2 linked regions of the Anaeromyxobacter diazotrophicus genome follow. The protein of the gene in region 2 interacts with the protein of the main gene of each other region in a pairwise test. Links are inferred from orthologs where the notes say so. Each region holds a gene or a part of one and is shown on either strand. Other genes may lie near its edges. The genes, in order: priA and HWY08_RS07350.

Region 1 (4,144 bases), 260 kb from region 2 along the record:
TTCCCTCGTCCCAGCGGCCGAAGGGGACGGGGCCGGCGCGCGGGGCCGCCGCGGGCTCGCCGCGAGCGCGCTCGCGACCTCCACCGCGGCCCTCGCGTCGAGCGGCCGCGGCAGCGCCGCCGCCGGCGTCCCCCGCGCCGCCATCGCGCGCAGGACCGCCGCCCCCTCGCCGCCGTCGCACTCGGGCGCGACGAGCGCCGCGTCCGCCGCGCCGCCGGCCACGGCGGCCAGCGCGTCGCTCGCGTTGGTCGCGAGCACCGTCTGGTGCCCCGCGCCGGCCAGCGCGCGCTTCACGGCCGCGATCTCGGCGAGGTCGTCGTCGACGAGCAGGATCCGCGGCACGGCGCCGATTGTGCCACACGCGCCGCGCCGCCGGATGAGCGCGCCGCACCTACAGCATCGAGTAAGGATCGACGTCGAACCGCACCGCCGCGCCGCCCGGTGGCCGGCGGCCGAGCGGCGCCAGCAGCGCGTGCACGCGCCGCAGCGGCTCGGCCGTCGCCGCCCGGAACAGGAGGTGCCAGCGGCTCTTCCCGCGCAGCCGCTCCAGCGCCGCCGGCGCGGGCCCGAGCAGCGAGACCCCGCCCGCCCCGTGGAGCGCCGGCCGCGCCGCCTCCGCCAGCGCGGCGGCGCAGGCGCGCGCCCCCTCCTCGCTGCCCTCCACCCGCACCGCCAGGAGCCGGGAGAAGGGCGGCCACCCCAGCGCGCGCCGCGCCGAGAGCTCCCCCTCGGCGAAGCGGGCGTAGTCGTGCCCGCGCGCGCAGTCGATGGCGGGCGAGGCGGCGCTCCAGGTCTGGACCAGGACCCGCCCCGGCTCGGCGCCCCGGCCGGCGCGCCCCGCCACCTGGGTGAGGAGCTGGAACGTCCGCTCGGCGGCGCGGAAGTCGGGGAGCGCCAGGGCGGTGTCGGCGAGCACCACGCCGACCAGCGTGACCCCGGGGAAGTCATGCCCCTTCGTCACCATCTGCGTGCCGACGAGCACGTCCAGCTCGCGGTTGGCGAAGCGCGCCAGCACCGCCGCCACGTCGTCGGCCGAGCCCACCGCGTCGCGGTCGAGCCGCCCCACCCGCGCCGCGGGCAGGAGCTCGCGCACGGCCGCCTCGACCTGCTCGGTGCCGACCCCGATGCCCCGGCGCGGGCCGCCGCAGGCGGGGCACACCGGCGTCACCTTCTCCTGTGCGCCGCAGTAGTGGCAGAGGAGGAGCCCGCGCCGCCGGTGGTAGGTGAGCGAGACCGAGCAGTGCGGGCAGCGCTCCTCCCGCCCGCAGTCCTCGCACACCACCAGCGTCTGGAACCCGCGCCGGTTGAGGAAGAGGATGGCCTGCTGCGAGGCCGCGAGCGTCGCCTGCAGCGCCTCCGCCAGCGGCGCGGAGAGGAGCCCCGCCGGCCGCCCGCCGCGGCGCAGCTTCGTGAGGTCCACGATCTCGACCGCCGGCAGCGGGCGGTCGTCGATGCGGCGCGGCAGCTCGAGCAGCCGGTACCGGCCGCGCCGCGCGTTCTCCAGCGACTCGAGCGACGGGGTGGCCGAGCCGAGCAGGCACACCGCCCCGGCCTGCTTGGCGCGCACCACGGCCAGGTCGCGCGCCTGGTAGGCGGGGCCGTCCTCCTGCTTGAAGGACGGATCGTGCTCCTCGTCCACCACCACGACGGCGAGGTCCTGCACCGGCGCGAAGACGGCGCTCCGGACGCCGACGCAGACGCGCGCCTCGCCCTGGCGCAGCCGCAGCCACTCGGCGTGCCGCTCGCCGTCGGAGAGCCCGCTGTGGAGGAGGGCCACCGCCTCCCCGAAGCGGGCGCGGAAGCGGCCCGCCAGCTGCGGGGTGAGGGCGATCTCCGGCACCAGCACCAGCGCCCCGCGCCCGGCCTCGAGTGCGCGGGCGATGGCGCGCAGGTACACCTCGGTCTTGCCCGAGCCGGTGACGCCGTGGAGCAGGAAGGGGGCGAAGGCGCGCGCGTCGAGCGCGGCCGCGACGGCCTCGAGCGCGGCGGCCTGGTCGGCGGTGAGCGGCGGCGGGGCCACCTGGCTGGCGAGGAGCGCGCCGTCCGGCACGACGGCCTCGCTCTCGATCACCGCCAGGCCCTTGTCCCGGAGGGCGGCGAGCGGGGTCCGGCCGGCGGGGAAGGCGGCGCGCAGCTCCTCCACCGGGATGCGGCCGCGCGCCAGGAGGTAGTCGAGCACCGCGTGCTGGGCGCGCGCGCGGCGGGCGAGCCCGGGGAGCGCCTCGGCCGCGCCGGCGGCGGGTGAGGCGAACTCGACGGCGCGGCGACGCGGGGCGGCGGCGCCGGCCCGTGCGTTGAGGCCCGGGGGGAGCGCCGCCCGGTAGAGCTCGCCCGGCGGGCACAGGTAGTACCCCTCCGCCCAGCGCACCAGCGCGAGGAGGTCGGGCGTGAAGAGCGGAAAGGCGTCCAGCACCGCCGCGACCGCGCGCAGCGCGACGCCGGGGGGCGCCGCCTCGGCGAAGCCGAGCACGTAGCCGGTGGCGCGCGGGCTCTTCCCGAACGGCACCGCCACGCGGGCGCCCGGCGCCACCTGCGCCTCGAGCTCCGGGGGTACGCTGTACGTGAAGGTGCCGCGCACCGCGGCCGCCACCGCCACCTGGACCAGCATCGGGGCGAGTCTACCAGCGTCCGCCGCCGGGCCCGCTCCTCACGTACCCGCCCGCGGTCGGCCGAGCCGCGCGGCCCCCGCGCCGAGGGTCCGCAGCAGCCCGGCGAACGCGGCGCACCAGGCCGCGAGCGCGATCCAGGCGAAGGCGCGGGCGACCGGCAGCAGGAACGGCAAGCCCATCGCCTGGGCGAGGCGCTGGGTGCAGACCGAGTACATGCCGAGCGGGAAGACGGCGCCCCAGTAGAGCGGGTCGTAGGCGAGCGGGTAGCGCCGGTAGACGTGCCGCCAGGCGCCCAGGACGAGCAGCATCGGGATCCACCAGGTGGCGGTGGCCCAGCAGAGCAGGGTGGTCCCCCGCACGAACGGGAGCAGCGCGTGGACGAGCGGCTGCCGCGCCTCGCCGAGGAGCAGGGTCGCGCCGGCCAGGGTGGAGATGGCCATGGCGCCCATGTTGATCCAGTAGGGCGGCATGAGGTCCGACGGCTGGAGCGTGAAGAACGTGTAGCGGTAGAAGATGAGGGAGATGATCCACACGTAGAGCATCCCGCCCGCCAACCACACCGTCACCGACGCGAAGGACATCGCCTCCGCCCGCCCGCCGAGGGCGGGCAGGAGCAGCGCGCCGAGGTTCGCCACCGCCTGGGTGGCGACGACCGCCAAGAGCCACCCGCCGTGGATGCCCTCGGCGAGGGTGGGCTTGCGCTCCTTGACGGTGAGCGCCGTGAACACGGCGTAGGTGAGCCCGAGCCACAGGACGGCGGCCAGCCACCACAGCGCCAGCGCCAGGCTGCGCCGGCCGGCGAGGACGACGAGGTCGGCCCCCAGCACGCCCGTCGCGGCGACGGTGGTGAAGAACCCGACCGCGCGGCCGTGGTGGGCGAGATCGAGGAGGACGGCGCGCGGGTAGAGGGCGATCCGCGCCAGGGTGAGGAGCGCCAGGGCGAGGTACGCGGCGGCGGCGACGGCGCCGAGCGCGAGCGCGAGCGGCCGCGCGCCCTGCAGGTGCAACGCGATGGCGACGATGCCGGTCGCCATCACCAGGGCGAAGTACGAGGGGTGGAGGCCCTCGACGGCCCGGCGCAGCGTGGTGGGGGCTGCCTCGGGCATGGGCGGAGGTCGCTCCGGGAGAGCGCTGGGGGGAGGCGGGCTCACGCGCGTCCGGACCTGCGGGTCCTCCCGAGCGTAGACCGGGCCGCCCGCCTTCGAAAGCGGCCCAGCGGGGCGTGCGCCGGGGCGATGGCATTCACGATTAGTGCCTACGCTACAAGTGGGTCGCTTGCCGCCCGCCCGAAACGGCTAGCATGGCCGAGCGGACCCACCGCGCACCGTCCGTCGAGCGCGGCGCCGCGAAGGAGGCCCTTCATGCTCGGGAGCGCCGGGCGAACCCTCACCGCCTGCGCCGCGCTGCTCGCCGCGGCGCCGGCCCTGGCGGTCGAGCCTCCTGCCGGAGATCCCGGGCCGGGCCGGCGGCTCTTCATCGGCGCCCAGCGCCTCGCGGCGGGGGGGCCACCCTGCGGCGCCTGTCACGCCATCGGC
Region 2 (15,444 bases):
CGCTGCCTCGACCCGGGCCGCGTCCACGAGCTGCTCCGCCACGCCGCCCACGCCGAGCGCGAAGGCTTCCACGTGGTGCTGCTCGACGTCCGCGGGCGGCTGCTCAAGGCGGTGCAGGTGGCGGAGGGGTCACTCAGCCAGTGCCCGGTCTCGCCGCGCGACGCGCTCAGGCCGGCGGTGCGGGAGGGGGCGCACGGGGTGGTGTTCGCGCACAACCACCCTTCCGGCGATCCGAGCCCCAGCTCGGAGGACGTGGAGCTCACGGAGCGCCTGCGCGCCGCCGCCGAGCTGGTGGGGGTGCTGGCGCGCGACCACGTCATCGTGGCGGCGGCGGGCTACTACTCCTTCGTCGAGGCGGGGCGCTGGCGGCGGTAGGGCCGCCGCCAGCGCGCGACCGCTACGCGATCCGGAAGCTCGGGTCCCAGCCCAGGTCGCGGACGGCCTTCTGGACGTCGACGGCGCCGTCCGCCTCGGCCACGTTGTAGACGCCGGGGCGCGCCCTCGTGAGCGCGACCACCGCGGCCCTGGCAGCGGCGTCCACGTGCACCGACCCCGGCCCGGCCGGAGCGGCGATGCCCGTCCCCGGCCCGTAGAACATCCCGTAGCGCAGGACGACGCCTTCCAGCGGCGCGTCCAGCACCTGCCGCTCGAGGCGGAGGACGCCGGTCACCGTCCCGCCGTACAGGGGGTGCGTCTCCGGCAGGAGCGGGTCCTCCTCCCGATGCGGCGTGGGTCCCTCCGCGTAGATGAACCCGATGCTCTGGGCGACGAGCCGCCGGGCGCCGGCGCCCACGGCGGCCGCGACGAGGTTGCGCGTGCCCTCGTCCCGCAGGCGCGCGTTGCGCACCAGGGCGTCGGCCATCTTGCTCGCCTCCAGCGCGTAGGGGAGGTCGGTGAGCTGGTGGAGGACGGCCTCGGGCCGGGCGTCGGCCACGGCCCTCCGCAGCGCGGCGGCGTCGAAGACGTCGACGACCACCGGCTCGACGCCCATCGCGCGCAGGAGCGGGGCCTTGTCGGCGGACCGCGTGGTGCCGACCACGCGCCAGCCGTCCGCCACGAGCAGGGGCGCGAGGCGCCGCCCGATCGCGCCCGACGCTCCCGCGAGGAAGATGCACTCGTTCATCGACGTCTCTCCTTGCTGACGTTCACTGCGTGAACGCGAGGTCACGGCCGCCGGACGAGGTGCAGGTCCGGGACCGGAAGCCTGGCGACCCGGCCGAGCACCGCCTCCAGCTCGGCGCCGGCCAGGCTCTCCTTGGCGAGGAGCGTCCGCGCGGCCTCCTCCAGGAGCGCGCGGTTCGCGGTCAGGACCTCGCGCGCCCGCTCGAGCTGGCCCTCGACCAGCCCGCGGACCGCCACGTCGATCTCCCGCGCCGTCGCCTCGGCGTAGAGCCGCTCGCGCCCGAAGGGCTGGCCCAGGTACGTCTGCGGCTCGCGCTCGTAGCTGACCGGCCCGAGCGTCCCGCCCATCCCGAAGCGCGTCACCATGCTGCGGGCGATGTCGGTGGCCTTGGAGAGGTCGTCGGCGGCGCCGGTCGAGAGGTGCCCGTAGACGAGGTCCTCGGCGGCGCGCCCGCCGAGGAGCACCGCCATCTTGCCGTCCAGCTCCTCGCGCGTCATGAGGAACCGGTCCTCGGTCGGGCGCTGGATGGTGTAGCCCAGCGCCCCGATGCCGCGGGGGATGATCGAGATCTTGTGGACGGGATCCGAGCCCGGGAGCGCCGCCGCCACCAGCGCGTGCCCGAGCTCGTGGTGCGCCACGATCTCGCGCTCGCGCGGGTTGAGGAGGCGATTCTTCTTCTCGAGGCCGGCCACGATCCGCTCGACGGCGGTGTTGAAGTCCACCATCGCGATCTCGGCCGCGCCGCGCCGGGTGGCGGCGAGCGCCGCCTCGTTGACGAGGTTCGCGAGGTCCGCCCCGGTGAAGCCCGGGGTGAGCGCCGCCACGTCGTCGAGCTTCACGTCGGGGGCGAGCACCACCTTGCGGGTGTGGACGCGGAGGATCTCGGCGCGGCCGAGCCGGTCCGGCCGATCGACCAGCACCTGCCGGTCGAAGCGCCCGGCGCGGAGGAGCGCGGGATCCAGGATCTCGGGCCGGTTGGTGGCGGCGAGGAGGACGAGCCCGGCGGACGGGTCGAAGCCGTCCATCTCGACGAGCAGCTGGTTCAGCGTCTGCTCCTTCTCGTCGTGGCCGCCGAGCCCCGGCATGGAGGCGCGGGCGCGGCCCAGGGCGTCGAGCTCGTCGATGAAGATGATGCACGGCGCCTTGGCGCGCGCCTGCTCGAACAGATCGCGGACGCGGGCCGCGCCGACGCCGACGAACATCTCCACGAACTCCGACCCGGAGATGGAGAAGAACGGCACGCCCGCCTCGCCCGCCACGGCGCGCGCGAGCAGCGTCTTGCCGGTGCCGGGCGGGCCGACGAGGAGCACGCCCTTCGGCATCCGCGCGCCGAGCCGGCCGTAGTCCTTGGGGGCCGTCAGGAACGAGACGATCTCCTTCAGCTCGGCCTTCGCCTCGTCCACCCCGGCCACGTCGGCGAACGTCACCTTGGTGTCGGTCTCGACGTAGACCTTGGCCTTCGACTTGCCGACCGAGAGCAGCCCACCGCCGGGGCCGCCGAGCTGCTTCGCCATCCGGCGCCCGGCGAAGATCCACAGGGCGGCGAAGAGGCCGATGGGCACGACCCACGACAGCAGCATCGGCAGGAAGTTCGACTCGTACTCGCCGGCGTAGGAGACGCCGTGGGCGTCGAGCTCCTTCGCGATGTCCGCGTCCACCCGGACCGCCACGAACCGCTTCTTCCCCTGGATGGGCTCCTTGAAGTCCCCCGAGAGGCGGTCTTGCCCGACCACCACCTTGGCGATCTTGTCCTCCCGGACGAGCTTCTGGAAGTCGCTGTACGGCAGCGTGACCACCGCCTGCGAGTGGACCCACCAGTCCTGGAGGAACATCACCCCCAGCGCGGCGAGCAGCGCGTAGCCGAGGTTGAAGCCGGTCTGCTTTCGGTTCATCGGGGCACCCCTCCGGCCGGCGGGCCGTGCCGATCACCTAAGCCGGGGCCGGCGGAGCTGCCCTCGCCACGCGGGCCGAGCGAGCGCCCTGCGGCCTAGCGCCGCGGCTTCTTCTTCGCGCCGAGCCCCGCCAGCGCGCGGCGCGCCTCGAGGCCCTCGCGCGACTTCCCGAGCAGCGAGACGGCGCGCCCGAGCTGGCGCCGGGCGGTCGCGGCGTCGCCCTGCGCGGCCGCCGCCTGGCCGTCGGCCAGCGCCGCCGCGCCGCTGCGCGGGTCGAGCTGGACGGCGCGGTCGCCGGCGCGGCGGGCGGCGTCGGCGTGGCCGCTGGCGAGCTCGGCCTGCGAGAGCGCGACGAGCCCCTCGCGGTGATCGGGCTGCTCGGCGAGCGCCGCGCCGAGCTCGCGCACGGCGCCCGGCGCGTCGCCCACCAGGAGGAGCGTCCGGCCCAGCTCGACCCGCGACGGCGCGTGGTGGGGCGAGCGCGCCACCGCCTGCTCGAGGAGCTCGCGCGACTCGGTCAGCCGGTTGCGGGCGCGCAGCACGCGCCCGAGGTCGCAGCGCGCGTCGGCGAGCTCCGGGTCGCGGTCGAGCGCGGCGCGCAGCCCCTGCTCGGCGGCGGCGAGCCGGCCCTCCGACAGGTCGAGGCGCGCCCGGGCCAGCAGGGCGACCGGGTGGGGCGACGGCGCCGCCAGCAGCGCGGAGACGATCGCCGCCGCCTGCTTCTGCCGCCCGCTCGCGAGCTCCGCCAGCGCCATCCAGGCGGCGGCCTCCGGGGTGGTCTTGCCGTCCCGGCGCGTCGCCTCCAGCTCGGTCCGCGCGGCCTCGGGCTCGCCCAGCGCGAGCCGCGCGCGGCCGCGGTCGAGGCGCAGGGCGCGGGTGGGCGCGTCGGCGGTCGAGGCGAGGAGCTGCCGGTACAGCCCGCGCTCGAGCTGCAGCCGCGCCAGGAGCTCGCGGTAGGCGAGCTCGCCGGGGGCGAGCCGCGCCGCGCCCTCGGCCGCGCGCAGGGCGCGGTCGAGCTCGCCGGCGCGCGCCAGCACCTCCGCCTGGGCGGCCGCCACCCGCGGGTCGGCCGGCTCGCGCGCGGCCGCGGCGGTGAGGCGCGTCACGGCGTCGTTGGTGCGCCCCGCCAGCGCGAGCAGCCGCGCCAGGGCGAGGTCGAACCGCAGCCGGTCGGCGAGCGCGGGCGGGCTGTCGCGGTCCGCCTCCACCGCCTCGAGCGAGGCCAGCGCGCGCGGCAGCTCGCGGCCCTGGCGCAGCCGCACCTCGGCCACCCCCAGCGCCGCGCGCGGATGCGTGGCGTGGACGCGCAGGACCGCCTCGTACCGGTCGAGGGCGGCCTCGAGGTCGCCGCGCTGCGCCTCCAGGTCGCCCAGGGCCGCCACCGCCCGCAGCATGGGCGGCTGGGCCAGCGCCGCCTGCTCGAGGAGCGGCCGCGCCCGGTCCGGCGCGCGGCGCGCGAGGAAGAGCTCGCCCGCCAGCGCGGCCGAGAGCGGCGTCGCGCCCGGCGCCGCGGCGGCCTGCAAGAGCGCCTCGGCCGCCGCGCGCTCGTCCCCGCGCTCCGCCACCAGGTACCGCACGGCGGCGGTGCTGGCGCCGGCCCGGCCCGCGCCGAGGAGCTGGCCGGCGCGGGCGCGTGCCTCGGCGTCGCCGAAGTCGTGCGCGAGGAGCCCGTCCACCTCGGCCGCCAGCGCGGCCGCCTCGAGGTCGTCCGGCGCGCGGGTGCGGACGAGCGCCAGCACGCCGCTCGCGGCGCGCAGCGCGCCGGCCGTGTCGCGCGCCAGCCCCTTGCGTGCGTCGCCGGCCGAGGCGCGCGCCTCGGCGGCGCGGCGGTGCGCCCGCACGGTGAGGTAGGTGGCGGCGCCGGCCCCCGCCATGACCGCCAGCGCCGCCGCCACCAGCGCCAGCGCGTGGCGCCGCCAGAAGGAAGGGCGCGCGGCCTGCTCGGCGAGGAGCTTGGCGCGCAGCTCGTGCTCGTAGGTCTGCGCCGCCTCCTCCGCCTCGCGCGCGGCGGCCTCCTCCTGCGCGCTGGACCGGCTGGGCAGGGTGAAGGTGCCCGGCAGGGTGAACGTGCCGGACCGGGTGTCGTCGAGGCGCGGCGCGGGGAGCGGGACGGGCGCGGGGCTCGCCTCCGGCCTGGGCGCCGCGCCCGGCAGGTCGGGGATGAGGGAGAGGAGGGTGCTCGGCTCGGGGGGAGGAGGAGCGCGGCGGAGCGCGGGCGGGCGCGGAGGCGGCACCCGCGGCGGCGGGGTGGCGGCGGTTGCGGGCGGCGCCGGCGTGAGCACCGGCGGGGATCGCGGGCGCTCGCCGGCGCGCGGGCCCGGCTCCGGCTCTGCGGGCTGCGCCGCGCGCTCCGGCTCCACGGCGGGCTCCGCCGCCGGGGCGGGGGTCGGGGCGGTGGGGGGCTCGGGCTCGGCGGGGTGGGGGGTGAAGACCTCCTCGGCCTCGGCGGCGGCGCGCGCCTCCTCGAACCAGCGCCGCAGGCGGGCGTCGCCCGGGTGCAGGGCCGTGGCGCGGTCGAGGAGCGGCAGGGCGCGCGCGCCGAGCCCGGCCTGCACCAGCGCCTCGCCGGCCAGGTCGTACGGGTACGGGCTCGCGGGGTCGGCCGCGACCGCCTGCTCGAAGCGCTCCAGCGCCTCGTCGCCGCGGCCGAGCGCGAGCAGCGCCTTGGCGGCGACCACCCGCGCCTGGACCGAGTCGGGGTGGTGCTCGAGCCCGCGCTCGCACACCTCCAGCGCGCGCCCGGCCTCACCCGCGTCGAGCAGCGCCCGGGCCAGCTCGACGAAGATGCGCGAGCGCGGATCGGCCTGGAGGATGCGCTGGTACTTCTCGATGGCGGGAGGAAGTTCGGAGGCCATGCCGCGGCCGGCGAGCCTATCACGCCGATCCCGGCGTCACCCCCCGATCATGGCACGGCGCCCATGTGCGACGGCGGCGCACGGCTGCAGGGCGCGAAGCTCCTGCTCCCCGAGCCAAACGCCATCACTTGAAGCGGCTCGGCACGCGACCGTCGGGGTCGACGGGGTAGCTGGCGTCACGCCAAGCCTTCCACCGGTCCGCGGCCGGCAGATCGTACCCAGCCTGGGACCAGCGATAGAACTGGTCGAAGTCGTACATCGCCACGGCGTGACAGCGGGTGAGCGCGGCCTCGACGAGCTCGCCGGAGAGACCCTGCCGCACGCCCACGTTGGCGAGCGCGAGGGAGGTCTTCGCGACCGGGGGCCGATCCGGCCTGTTCACGTCCAGTCCCCACGCCCAGGTCAGGTCGGCGTTCCACAGGGTCGCGCCGCAGAGGTCGACGTCCTGCAGGTTCGCGCCTCGGAGATCGGCGCCGTACAGGGCGACGCCCCTGAGATCGAACCCGCGCAGGTTTGCATCGCGCAGGCACTGCTTGCCCGAATGCACCGCTTCGCGCACCGCGTCGATCTGCTGTTCGAGGACCTGATCCGGACGGCCCAGGGTCGCGAAGAGCGGCTGGTGAGGCCGAGCGGCGAGCCGCGCACGGCAGGCTCGCACGGCCGCGTCGGGATCGTCTCCGGTGAGGCAGCCGAAATCTGCGGCAGGCAGAGGCTTCTGCCGGGTCGAATCGCCCAGCATGTGCGCCACGCGCGTCACCACGCCCCAATCGCCTCCCTTTCCGAAGAGGAGCGAGGAGATGTCCGGGTCGCAGCGGTGTCCGTGCCGACGCCAGGCCGTCGAGGCTCCGATGGCGCTGGCGGCTCCGTTCCGGACCGGCTCGGAGTCGCTCAGGAGCAGCGAGGAGACGAGCTCGGCGATGACGTGGTCGTCGCGCGTGGAGTTCTTCCACATCGCGCTGACCGCGGCGATGCCGGTCACCTGCCTGGATGGATTCGAGTCGCTGGCGAGCGTGATGAACTGCTGGAACTGGTCGTTCCACTTCTGACGCTCGTCGGACCAGTAGGCGCCGAGCTCCCGGATCGCCGTGACGAGCGTGACGAGCAGCGCGACGACCGCCGTCGTCCGCGGCCAAGATCTCGACCAAAACGCGCTGTCCTGTTCCGCCGGCACGGCTTCGCCGACAGTCTACTCAGGGTGGAACGGGCGTCGCGTGCTCCCGGAGGGCCTCCGCCAGGCAGGGGATCCCAGGAACGACAGGACGACCGAGAGGGAGGTCTCTCGGCCGTCCTGTGGGCGTCTGCAGTCCGAGCGCCCCGCTCGCCGGCCCTCTCGGCTGGAGCCGGGCGAGGATCGGGGACGGCGAGGCGCCGCTAGAACGGGATGTCGTCCCCGCCGCCGTGGCCGCCACCGCCGCCGTGCGGGCCGGAGTCGGCCGGCTCCTCGAAGCCGGGGGGCGGGCCGCCGACGTCCTCGGAGGGCGCGCGCGACGGGCGACCGGCGCCGCCGCCACCGCCGAGGAACCGCACCGTGTCCGCGACCACCTTCACCTTGGAGCGCTCCTGGCCCGAGGTCTTGTCCTGCCACTTGTCGGTCTTGAGGCGGCCCTCGACGTAGACCTGGCGGCCCTTCGCCAGGTACTCGCCGCACTGCTCGGCCTGCTTGCCCCACACCTCGACGTCGTGCCACTCCGTCTCTTCCTTGCGCTGGCCCGACGCCTTGTCGGTCCAGCTGCGGGAGGTGGCGATGCGCAGGCTCGCGACCGCTTGCCCGCCCGAGGTGTACCGGACCTCGGGATCCTTCCCGAGGTTTCCGACCAGGATGACCTTGTTGACCACGGCGATGCCCCTTTCGTTCGTTTCGCCTGGATCTCTGCGTTCTGGCGACGAACGGGAAGGTAGCAGCCGGGTCCGACAGCGCGCTCGCTAGCGCGGCTGTGGACCGTAGGCGCGGAGGAACGTGCGCACGGCGCCGCGGACCGCCTCCTGGATGCGCTCCGCGGGCGGGTCGCGCACCATCCCGAACTCCACCGGCAGGTAGAGGTCGCCCTGGCAGAGGAGGATGAACTGGTAGGCGGCGAGCTGCGCGTCCTCGAGCCGGAGCGCGCCCGCGCCGGCTTGCGCCTGGAGATAGGCGGCGAGGCGGTGCCGCAGCGCGATCGGGCCCTCCTCGAACAGCACCCGGCCCAGCTCGGGGAACCGGGAGATGTCGGCGAGGATGATGCGCCGGAGCGCGAGCCCATCGCGCGTGGTGAGGAAGCCCATCAGCGTCTCGCCGAAGCGCTGCAGGTCCTGCTCGACGTCGCCGGAGGGGGATCCCAGGAGCGCGGCCAGCGCCTCGTGCTTCACCCGCGTGTGCTCGCGGATGCAGGCGAGGAAGAGCTCCTTCTTGTCGTGGAAGTGGTTGTAGATGGTGGCCTTCGACACCTCGGCGCGCGCCGCGATGTGGTCCATGCAGGCGCGCTCGAACCCCACGTCCAGGAAGACCTGCCGGGCGCCGTCCAGGATCTGCCGTTGCTTGGCTGGCGGGAGGGGCCCCGAAGGGGCGAGCGTTTTCGCAGACTTATCGGTCACCGCCCATCATACTGAACGGTTCAGTCTTGACCGTCAAGCCCGATGGCGTCTATGAACTGTACCGTCTAGTTTTGGTTCCCCTCCGGCCCGCCCACCCTCGGGCCGGCCGCGCAACAAGGACAGGTCGCACATGGTCTCGAGCCGTTCGGCGCTCCGCGCCGGCGCCCTGGCGGCGGCGCTCCTGGCAGCTCCGCGCGCCCAGGCGCTGCAGCCTCTGGCGGAGTTCCTCCAGAGCGCCCGCACCGCCTCCCCGGACAACCGCGAGGCGCGCGCGTCGACCGAGGTGTCGCGCGCCCAGGCCTCGGCGGCCACGAGCCGGCTGCTCCCCGGGATCTCGCTGCGCGGGACCTACGCCCGGAACCAGTACGAGGTCTCGGAGCCCGCCGGCGGCGGGACGCTCACGCTCGCGCCGGCGAACCAGCTCGACGCCTACGCCGTCCTCACCGTGCCGCTCTTCGACGCGGCGAGCTTCGTCCGCGCCCGCGCGGCGAGCGGGAGCGCCCGGGCGGCCGAGGCGTCGCAGCAGGACGCCGCGCTCCAGGTCGAAGGGGCGGTGGCGCAGGCCTACTACCAGGTGATCGCCGACCTCGGCCTGGTGGACTCCTCGCGCCGCGCGCTCGAGGTGGCGCGCGCGAACCTCACCCTCACCGAGCACCAGCGCGCGAGCGGCGCGGTGGCGGGGCTGGACGTCGACCGCGCCCGCGCCGAGGTGGAGCGGCAGGTCCAGCAGCTGGCCTCGGCGGAGCTGGGGCTGCGCCTCGACGCCCGCGCGCTCACCTCGCGGACCGGCCTCGCCCCGGACCTCGCCGCCGCGCCGGCGCTCGAGGACGACCTGCACGAGGAGGCGCCGCTCGAGGCGTTCGTGCCCCCGGACACCGAGCTGCCCGCGCTGGCGGCCGCCGCCGAGGCGCGCCGGGCGCAGGAGCAGCAGGCCAGGGCGCAGCGGCTCACGCTCGTCCCGGCGCTCACAGGCAGCCTCGCCGAGCACGGCACCAACGCCCCCGGCCTCGTCCCCGGGCACACCTGGAGCTACCAGGGGGTGCTCGCGCTGACCTGGTCGTTCGACGGCTCCACCCTGGCCGGCATCCGGGCCGAGGACGCGCGCCTGGCGGTCGCCAGCGCCCGCGAGGAGCGGACCCGCCTCGCGGTCCACGACGCCATCCACCGCGCGTGGAGCACCGTCCAGACCGACCTCGCCCGCAGCCGCTCGGCACGCGCGCAGGCCGAGGTGAGCGCCCGCGCCGCGGGGCTCGCCCGCGACCGCTACCGCGTGGGCGCCAGCACGCAGCTCGACCTCCTGCAGGCGCAGCGCGACGCGTTCGCCGCCGACGTGAACCGCATCCAGGCCGACGCCGATCTCGTCAACGGGCGGGCGCAGCTGCGGCTCGCCGCCGGCCGCTCCCTCCTCGACCGCTGAGCCCGAAGGAAGATCCCATGCCCGTCCGCTCCAAGCTGTACCTCGCCGTGGCCCTCGCCGGCGTCCTCTCCGTCCTGGGCGGCTGCCGTGGCCAGAAGGCGCCCCCGCCGCCGCCCGCGCCGGAGGTCACCGTCGCCCCGGTGGCGCGCCGCGACCTGCCCATCTACGTCGACGCGGTGGCGACGCTCGACGGCTTCGTGAACGCCGAGATCCGCGCCCGCGTGCGCGGCTTCCTCGAGCAGCAGCGCTACCCCGACGGCGCCCCGGTGAAGGAGGGCCAGCTCCTCTTCACCATCGAGCGCAGCGAGTACGAGGCGGCGGTCGCCACCGCCCGCGCCGCGGTGGCGCGGGCCGAGAGCGCGCGGGCGCACGCGCGCCCGCTGCTCGCCCGCAAGCGCGAGCTGGCCAAGGTCGACGGGGTCAGCCAGCAGGAGCTGGAGGACGCCCAGGCGCAGGACAGCGACTCCGAGGCGCAGGTGCAGGCGGCGCGCGCGCAGCTGCGCCAGGCCGAGCTCAACCTCTCCTACACCCAGGTCCGCTCGCCCATCTCAGGCGTGGCCGGGCTGGCGCTGGTGCGCCCGGGCAACCTGGTCGGCGCCGACGGGCCGACCCTGCTCACCACCGTCTCGCAGGTGGACCTCATCCGCGTCACCTTCCCGCTCTCCGAGGGCGACTACCTGCGCGCGCCCGGCCGTCTCCGCCAGCTCCCCGCCCGCGACGCGGCCTGGGTCCGCCAGCAGCTCCCGCGGCTCGACCGCGGCGGCGAGACCGTCGACGGCGACCCGGGCGTGGAGCTGGTCCTCTCCGACGGCACCGTCTACCGGCACCGCGGCGTGGTGGTGGCGGTGAACCGCCAGATCGACCCCACCACCGGCACGCTCCAGCTGCAGGCGCTCTTCCCGAACCCCGAGCGGCTGCTCCGGCCGGGCCAGTACGGGCGGGTGCGGCTGCGTCAGGAGGGCGTCGGCCAGGGCGCGCTGGTGGTCCCCGAGAAGGCGCTCTCGCAGATCCAGGGCCTCTACACGCTGGCGGTGGTCGGCGCGGACGAGAAGGTCCAGCTCCGGCAGGTCAAGGTCGGCCCGGGCGCGGGCGCGCTGCGCATCGTGCTCGACGGCGTGAAGGAGGGCGAGCGGGTGGTGGTGGACGGCCTGCAGGCGGCCCGCGACGGCGTCCGCGTCACCGCGCGCGAGGCGCAGACCGCCGCGCTCACCCCGGCCGCGCCCCCCGTCACCGCGGCGCCCTGAGCGGACGGAGACCGCCATGTCGAGCTTCTTCATCCGCAGGCCCATCGTCGCCATCGTCATCGCGATCGCCACCGTGCTGGTGGGCGCCATCTCGATGCTCGGGCTGCCGATCTCGCAGTTCCCGCAGATCCTCCCGCCGCAGGTGAACCTCTCCGCCGTCTACACCGGCGCGGACGCGCTCACCGTGGAGCAGTCGGTCGCGACGCCCATCGAGCAGCAGATGAACGGCGTGGACCAGATGCTCTACATCAAGTCCACCAATGCCAACGACGGGACGATGCAGCAGCAGGTGACGTTCGACGTCGGCACCAACATCGACATCGACAACGTCCTCGTCCAGAACCGCTTCTCGCAGGCGCAGCCGTTCCTGCCGCAGGACGTGAAGAACTACGGCGTCACCATCAAGAAGTCGCTCAACTTCCCGCTCATGGTGGTGGCGCTCTACTCGCCCGACGGGCGGTACGACGCCAAGTTCCTCGGCAACTACTCGGTCATCAACCTGAACGACGCCCTCCTCCGCGTGAAGGGCGTGGGCGACATCCGGAACCTCGGCGCCGGCGACTACGCCATGCGCGTGTGGCTCAAGCCCGACGTCCTGGCGCGGCTCGGCCTGACCGTGGCCGACGTGCAGAACGCGCTCCGGTCGCAGAACGTGGTGAACCCGGCCGGCCAGGTGGGCGCGGAGCCGGCGCCGCCGGGGCAGCAGTTCTCCTTCACGGTGCGCGCCCAGGGGCGCCTCGACACCCCGGAGCAGTTCGGCGAGGTGGTCGTCCGCCAGAACCCGGACGGCTCGGCCGTGCGCGTCCGCGACGTGGCGCGGGTGGAGCTCGGGACCGCCACCTACTCCATGATGGGCGCGCTCAACGGGAAGCCGGCCGCCATCATCGCCGCCTTCCAGGCGCCGGGCTCGAACGCCCTCGACGTGGCGGCCGGCATCCGCGCCACCATGGAGGAGCTCAAGGGGCGCTTCCCGCCGGGCCTGGCCTACGAGGTCTCGCTCGACACCACCGCCCCGGTGAAGGCCGGCATCCACGAGATCCTGATCACGCTCCTCGAGGCGGTGCTGCTGGTGGTGCTGGTGGTGTTCGTCTTCCTGCAGAGCTGGCGCGCCACCCTCATCCCGCTCCTCACCGTCCCGGTCTCGCTCATCGGCGCGTTCGCCGTGTTCCCGCTGCTCGGGTTCTCCATCAACACCCTCTCGCTCTTCGGCCTGGTGCTCGCCATCGGCCTGGTCGTCGACGACGCCATCGTGGTGGTGGAGGCGGTCGAGCACCACATCGAGCAGGGGATGAAGCCGCGCGAGGCGACGCAGCAGGCCATGCGCGAGGTGCAGGGCCCGGTCGTCGGCATCGCGCTCATCCTGGCGGCGGTGTTCGTCCCGGTCGCCTTCATGAGCGGCATCACCGGTCGGCTCTACCAGCAGTTCGCGCTCACCATCGCCATCTCGGTCCTCATCTCGGCGTTCAACGCGCTGACGCTGAGCCCGGCCCTGGCGGCGCTGCTGCTCAAGCCGAAGAAGGCGCACGCCGGGCCGCTCGGCCGGGCGGGGGCCGCCTTCAACCGCTGGTTCGAGCGGGTCACGCACCGCTACGTGGCCATCAACGCCCGCCTGGTCCGCAAGGTGGCGATCCCGCTCGTGCTGCTCGCCGGCGTGGCGGGGCTCTCCGCCTTCGTCGGCGGGCGGCTGCCGACCGGCTTCGTCCCGCAGGAGGACAACGGCTACGCGGTCGTCGCGATGCAGCTCCCCGACGCCTCCTCGCTGCAGCGCACGGAGGAGGCGTTCAAGAAGGTCGAGGCGGTGCTGGCGAAGACGCCCGGGGTGCAGTTCTACACCACCATCGCCGGCTACTACTCGCTGTCCGGGGCGAGCGCGAGCTACTTCGGGACGGCCTTCCTCGGCTTCGCGCCCTGGGAGGAGCGCTCCACCCCCGAGCTCCAGGCGGGCGCCATCCTGAAGCGCGTCAACGCCGAGCTGTCGAAGATCCCGGACGCGCGCGCCTTCGCCATCGCGCCGTCCGCCATCCCCGGCCTCAGCTCGTCGGGCGGCCTCAGCATCATGCTGCAGGACCGCAGCGGCGGGCCGGTGGAGCTGCTCGCGAAGAACGTGCAGCGGTACCTGGCCGAGGCGCGCAAGCGCCCCGAGCTGCAGAACGTCGTCCCGAACTTCTCCCCGTCGGTGCCGCAGCTCTTCGCCGCGGTCGACAAGGAGAAGGCCATGAAGCAGGGGGTGCCCATCGCCGACGTCTACGCGGCGCTGCAGGCGTTCCTGGGCGGCTCGTACGTGAACGACTTCACCCGCTTCGGGCGGCAGTGGAAGGTGTACGTCCAGGCGGACTCCGAGTACCGGCGCACGCCCGAGGACCTCAAGTCCTTCTACGTGCGGAACGCCGGCGGCCAGATGGTCCCGCTCTCCTCCTTCGTGAACGTCCGCGACACGACCGGGCCGGAGTACACCGTCCGCTTCAACCTGTTCCGCGCCGCCGAGGTGATCGCCTCGCCCGCGCCCGGCTACAGCTCGGGCCAGGCGCTCAAGGCGATGGAGGAGGTGGCGAAGGGGCTGCCGCCGGAGATGGGGTACGCCTGGTACGGGCTCTCCTACCAGGAGAAGACCGCCGAGGGCGGCACCGCCACCGTGCTCGGGCTCTCGCTGGTGTTCGTCTTCCTCATCCTGGCCGCGCTCTACGAGAGCTGGTCGCTGCCGTTCAGCGTGCTGCTCGGCACGCCGATCGCGGTGCTGGGCGCCTACCTCGGCCTCTTCTCCCGGCGCTTCGACAACAACGTCTACGCGCAGATCGGCCTCGTCATGCTGGTCGGGCTCACCGCCAAGAACGCCATCCTGATCGTCGAGTTCGCCAAGGCCGAGCTCGACAAGGGGCGGCCCCTCCTCGAGGCGGCGCTCACCGGGGCGCGCCTCAGGCTCCGGCCCATCCTGATGACCTCCTTCGCCTTCATCTTCGGCTGCCTCCCGCTGTGGGTGGCCGAGGGCGCCGGCGCCGCCTCGCGGCAGGTGATGGGGACGGTGGTGGTGGCGGGCATGCTGGCGGCGACGCTGTTCGGCGTCTTCACCATCCCGTCGCTGTTCGTCTTCGTGGAGCGGCTGTTCGGGGGGAAGAAGCACGCCGCGGCCGTGGAGGAGCTCCACCGGCCGCCCGGCGAGGCGGTCAACGACGCCGTGCCGCCGCGCGCCGCCGGGGATCGCGAGCCGTGAGCGAGGCCCCGGCCGACCCGCGGGTCTTCCGCCGCATCCTCGTCGCCACCGACTTCTCTCCGGCCTCGGCGCCCGCCTTCGAGCGGGCGCTGGGGCTGGCGCGGGCGATGGGGGCGCGCCTCGACGTGCTGCACGCTTACCAGGAGCGGGCCCTGGCGGAGCTCGGCTACGCGCCGGTAGGGAGCTTCGACGCCTGGGATCGCGAGGTGCGCGCGCAGGCGGCGGCCCGGCTCGAGCCGCTGGTGGCGCGGGCGCGCGCGGCCGGGGTCGAGGCCGAGCCGCTCCTCGTGACCGGCTTCCCCGACGAGGCCATCGTCGAGGCGGCGCGGCAGCGCCGGGCCGACCTCGTCGTGGTCGGGACGCACGGCCGGCGCGGCGCCGCCCGCGTCATGCTGGGGAGCGTGGCGGCCCGGGTGGTGGCGAACGCCGGCTGCCCGGTGCTCACCGAGCGCGGCTGACGCGGCGGGCGCACCGCCCGGTCAGGCGCGCGGCGCGAGGAGCGGCGCCGCCTCCTCGATGAAGGGCCGCGCCGCCCCGTGGTAGCGCGCCCGGCGCGCCCGGAGCTCCTCCACCAGCTCGAGCGCGCTGCGGTCGCAGGGGGGCAGCTCCGCGCCCGAGGTCTCGAGCGGCGCCGTGCGGTCGCCCCAGCGCACGACGTGGGCGCACCAGGTGAGCCCGGCGCCGAAGGCGGGCAGGAGCAGCGTGGCGCCCGGCGCGACGCGCCCCTGCTCCAGCGCCTCGACCAGCGCCACCGGGACGGTCGCGGCCGACATGTTGCCGTAGCGGTCCACGTTCACGAAGACCCGCTCGGCGGGGAGCCCGGCCCGCTTCGCCACCGCGTCGATGATGCGCCGGTTCGCCTGGTGCGGCACGCACAGGTCCACGTCGCCGGCGCCGAGGCCGCAGCGCGCCAGCGCCTCGCCGCTCGCCTGCGCCATGCCCACCACCGCCCGCCGGAAGATCTCCTGGCCGTCGAACGCCCAGCGGGTGTACCCGAGCGGCAGGCCGCGGTTGGCGAAGCGGCCGCCGACCCCGCGGATGTCGAGGGTGTCGCGGGCGTCCGCGTAGCAGCCGAGCCGCTCCGCCAGCACCCCCTCCTCGCGCGGGCTCGCCTGCAGCACCACCGCCCCGCAG

What was found.
Region 1: the proteins of HWY08_RS07350 (region 2) and priA interact in binary tests that used the Escherichia coli proteins (3 or more experiments, as listed by UniProt). The link is inferred for Anaeromyxobacter diazotrophicus from one-to-one orthologs.

Annotation. Positions count from the first base shown.
Region 1 is NZ_BJTG01000003.1:557,487-561,630, forward strand. The notes cover bases 1-2,982. They hold priA (replication restart helicase PriA), read right to left. Parts: upstream 2,609-2,982; coding sequence 392-2,608; downstream 1-391. Other genes in these bases: HWY08_RS08565 (hypothetical protein), read right to left, coding at 1-342; HWY08_RS08575 (tellurite resistance/C4-dicarboxylate transporter family protein), read right to left, coding at 2,648-2,982. Also shown: more of HWY08_RS08575, read right to left, coding at 2,983-3,715; HWY08_RS08580 (hypothetical protein), read left to right, coding at 3,971-4,144.
Region 2 is NZ_BJTG01000003.1:293,558-309,001, forward strand. What follows is about bases 5,975-8,969. They hold HWY08_RS07350 (single-stranded DNA-binding protein), read right to left. Parts: upstream 7,707-8,969; coding sequence 7,242-7,706; downstream 5,975-7,241. Other genes in these bases: HWY08_RS07345 (pentapeptide repeat-containing protein), read right to left, coding at 5,995-7,041; HWY08_RS07355 (TetR/AcrR family transcriptional regulator), read right to left, coding at 7,794-8,441; HWY08_RS07360 (TolC family protein), read left to right, coding at 8,572-8,969. Also shown: RadC family protein, read left to right, coding at 1-375; HWY08_RS07330 (NAD-dependent epimerase/dehydratase family protein), read right to left, coding at 398-1,123; ATP-dependent zinc metalloprotease FtsH, read right to left, coding at 1,165-3,015; HWY08_RS07340 (tetratricopeptide repeat protein), read right to left, coding at 3,111-5,870; more of HWY08_RS07360, read left to right, coding at 8,970-9,858; HWY08_RS07365 (efflux RND transporter periplasmic adaptor subunit), read left to right, coding at 9,876-11,102; HWY08_RS07370 (efflux RND transporter permease subunit), read left to right, coding at 11,119-14,310; HWY08_RS07375 (universal stress protein), read left to right, coding at 14,307-14,768; HWY08_RS07380 (ketoacyl-ACP synthase III), read right to left, coding at 14,790-15,444. UniProt on the Escherichia coli protein: Plays an important role in DNA replication, recombination and repair. Binds to ssDNA and to an array of partner proteins to recruit them to their sites of action during DNA metabolism. Acts as a sliding platform that migrates on DNA via reptation.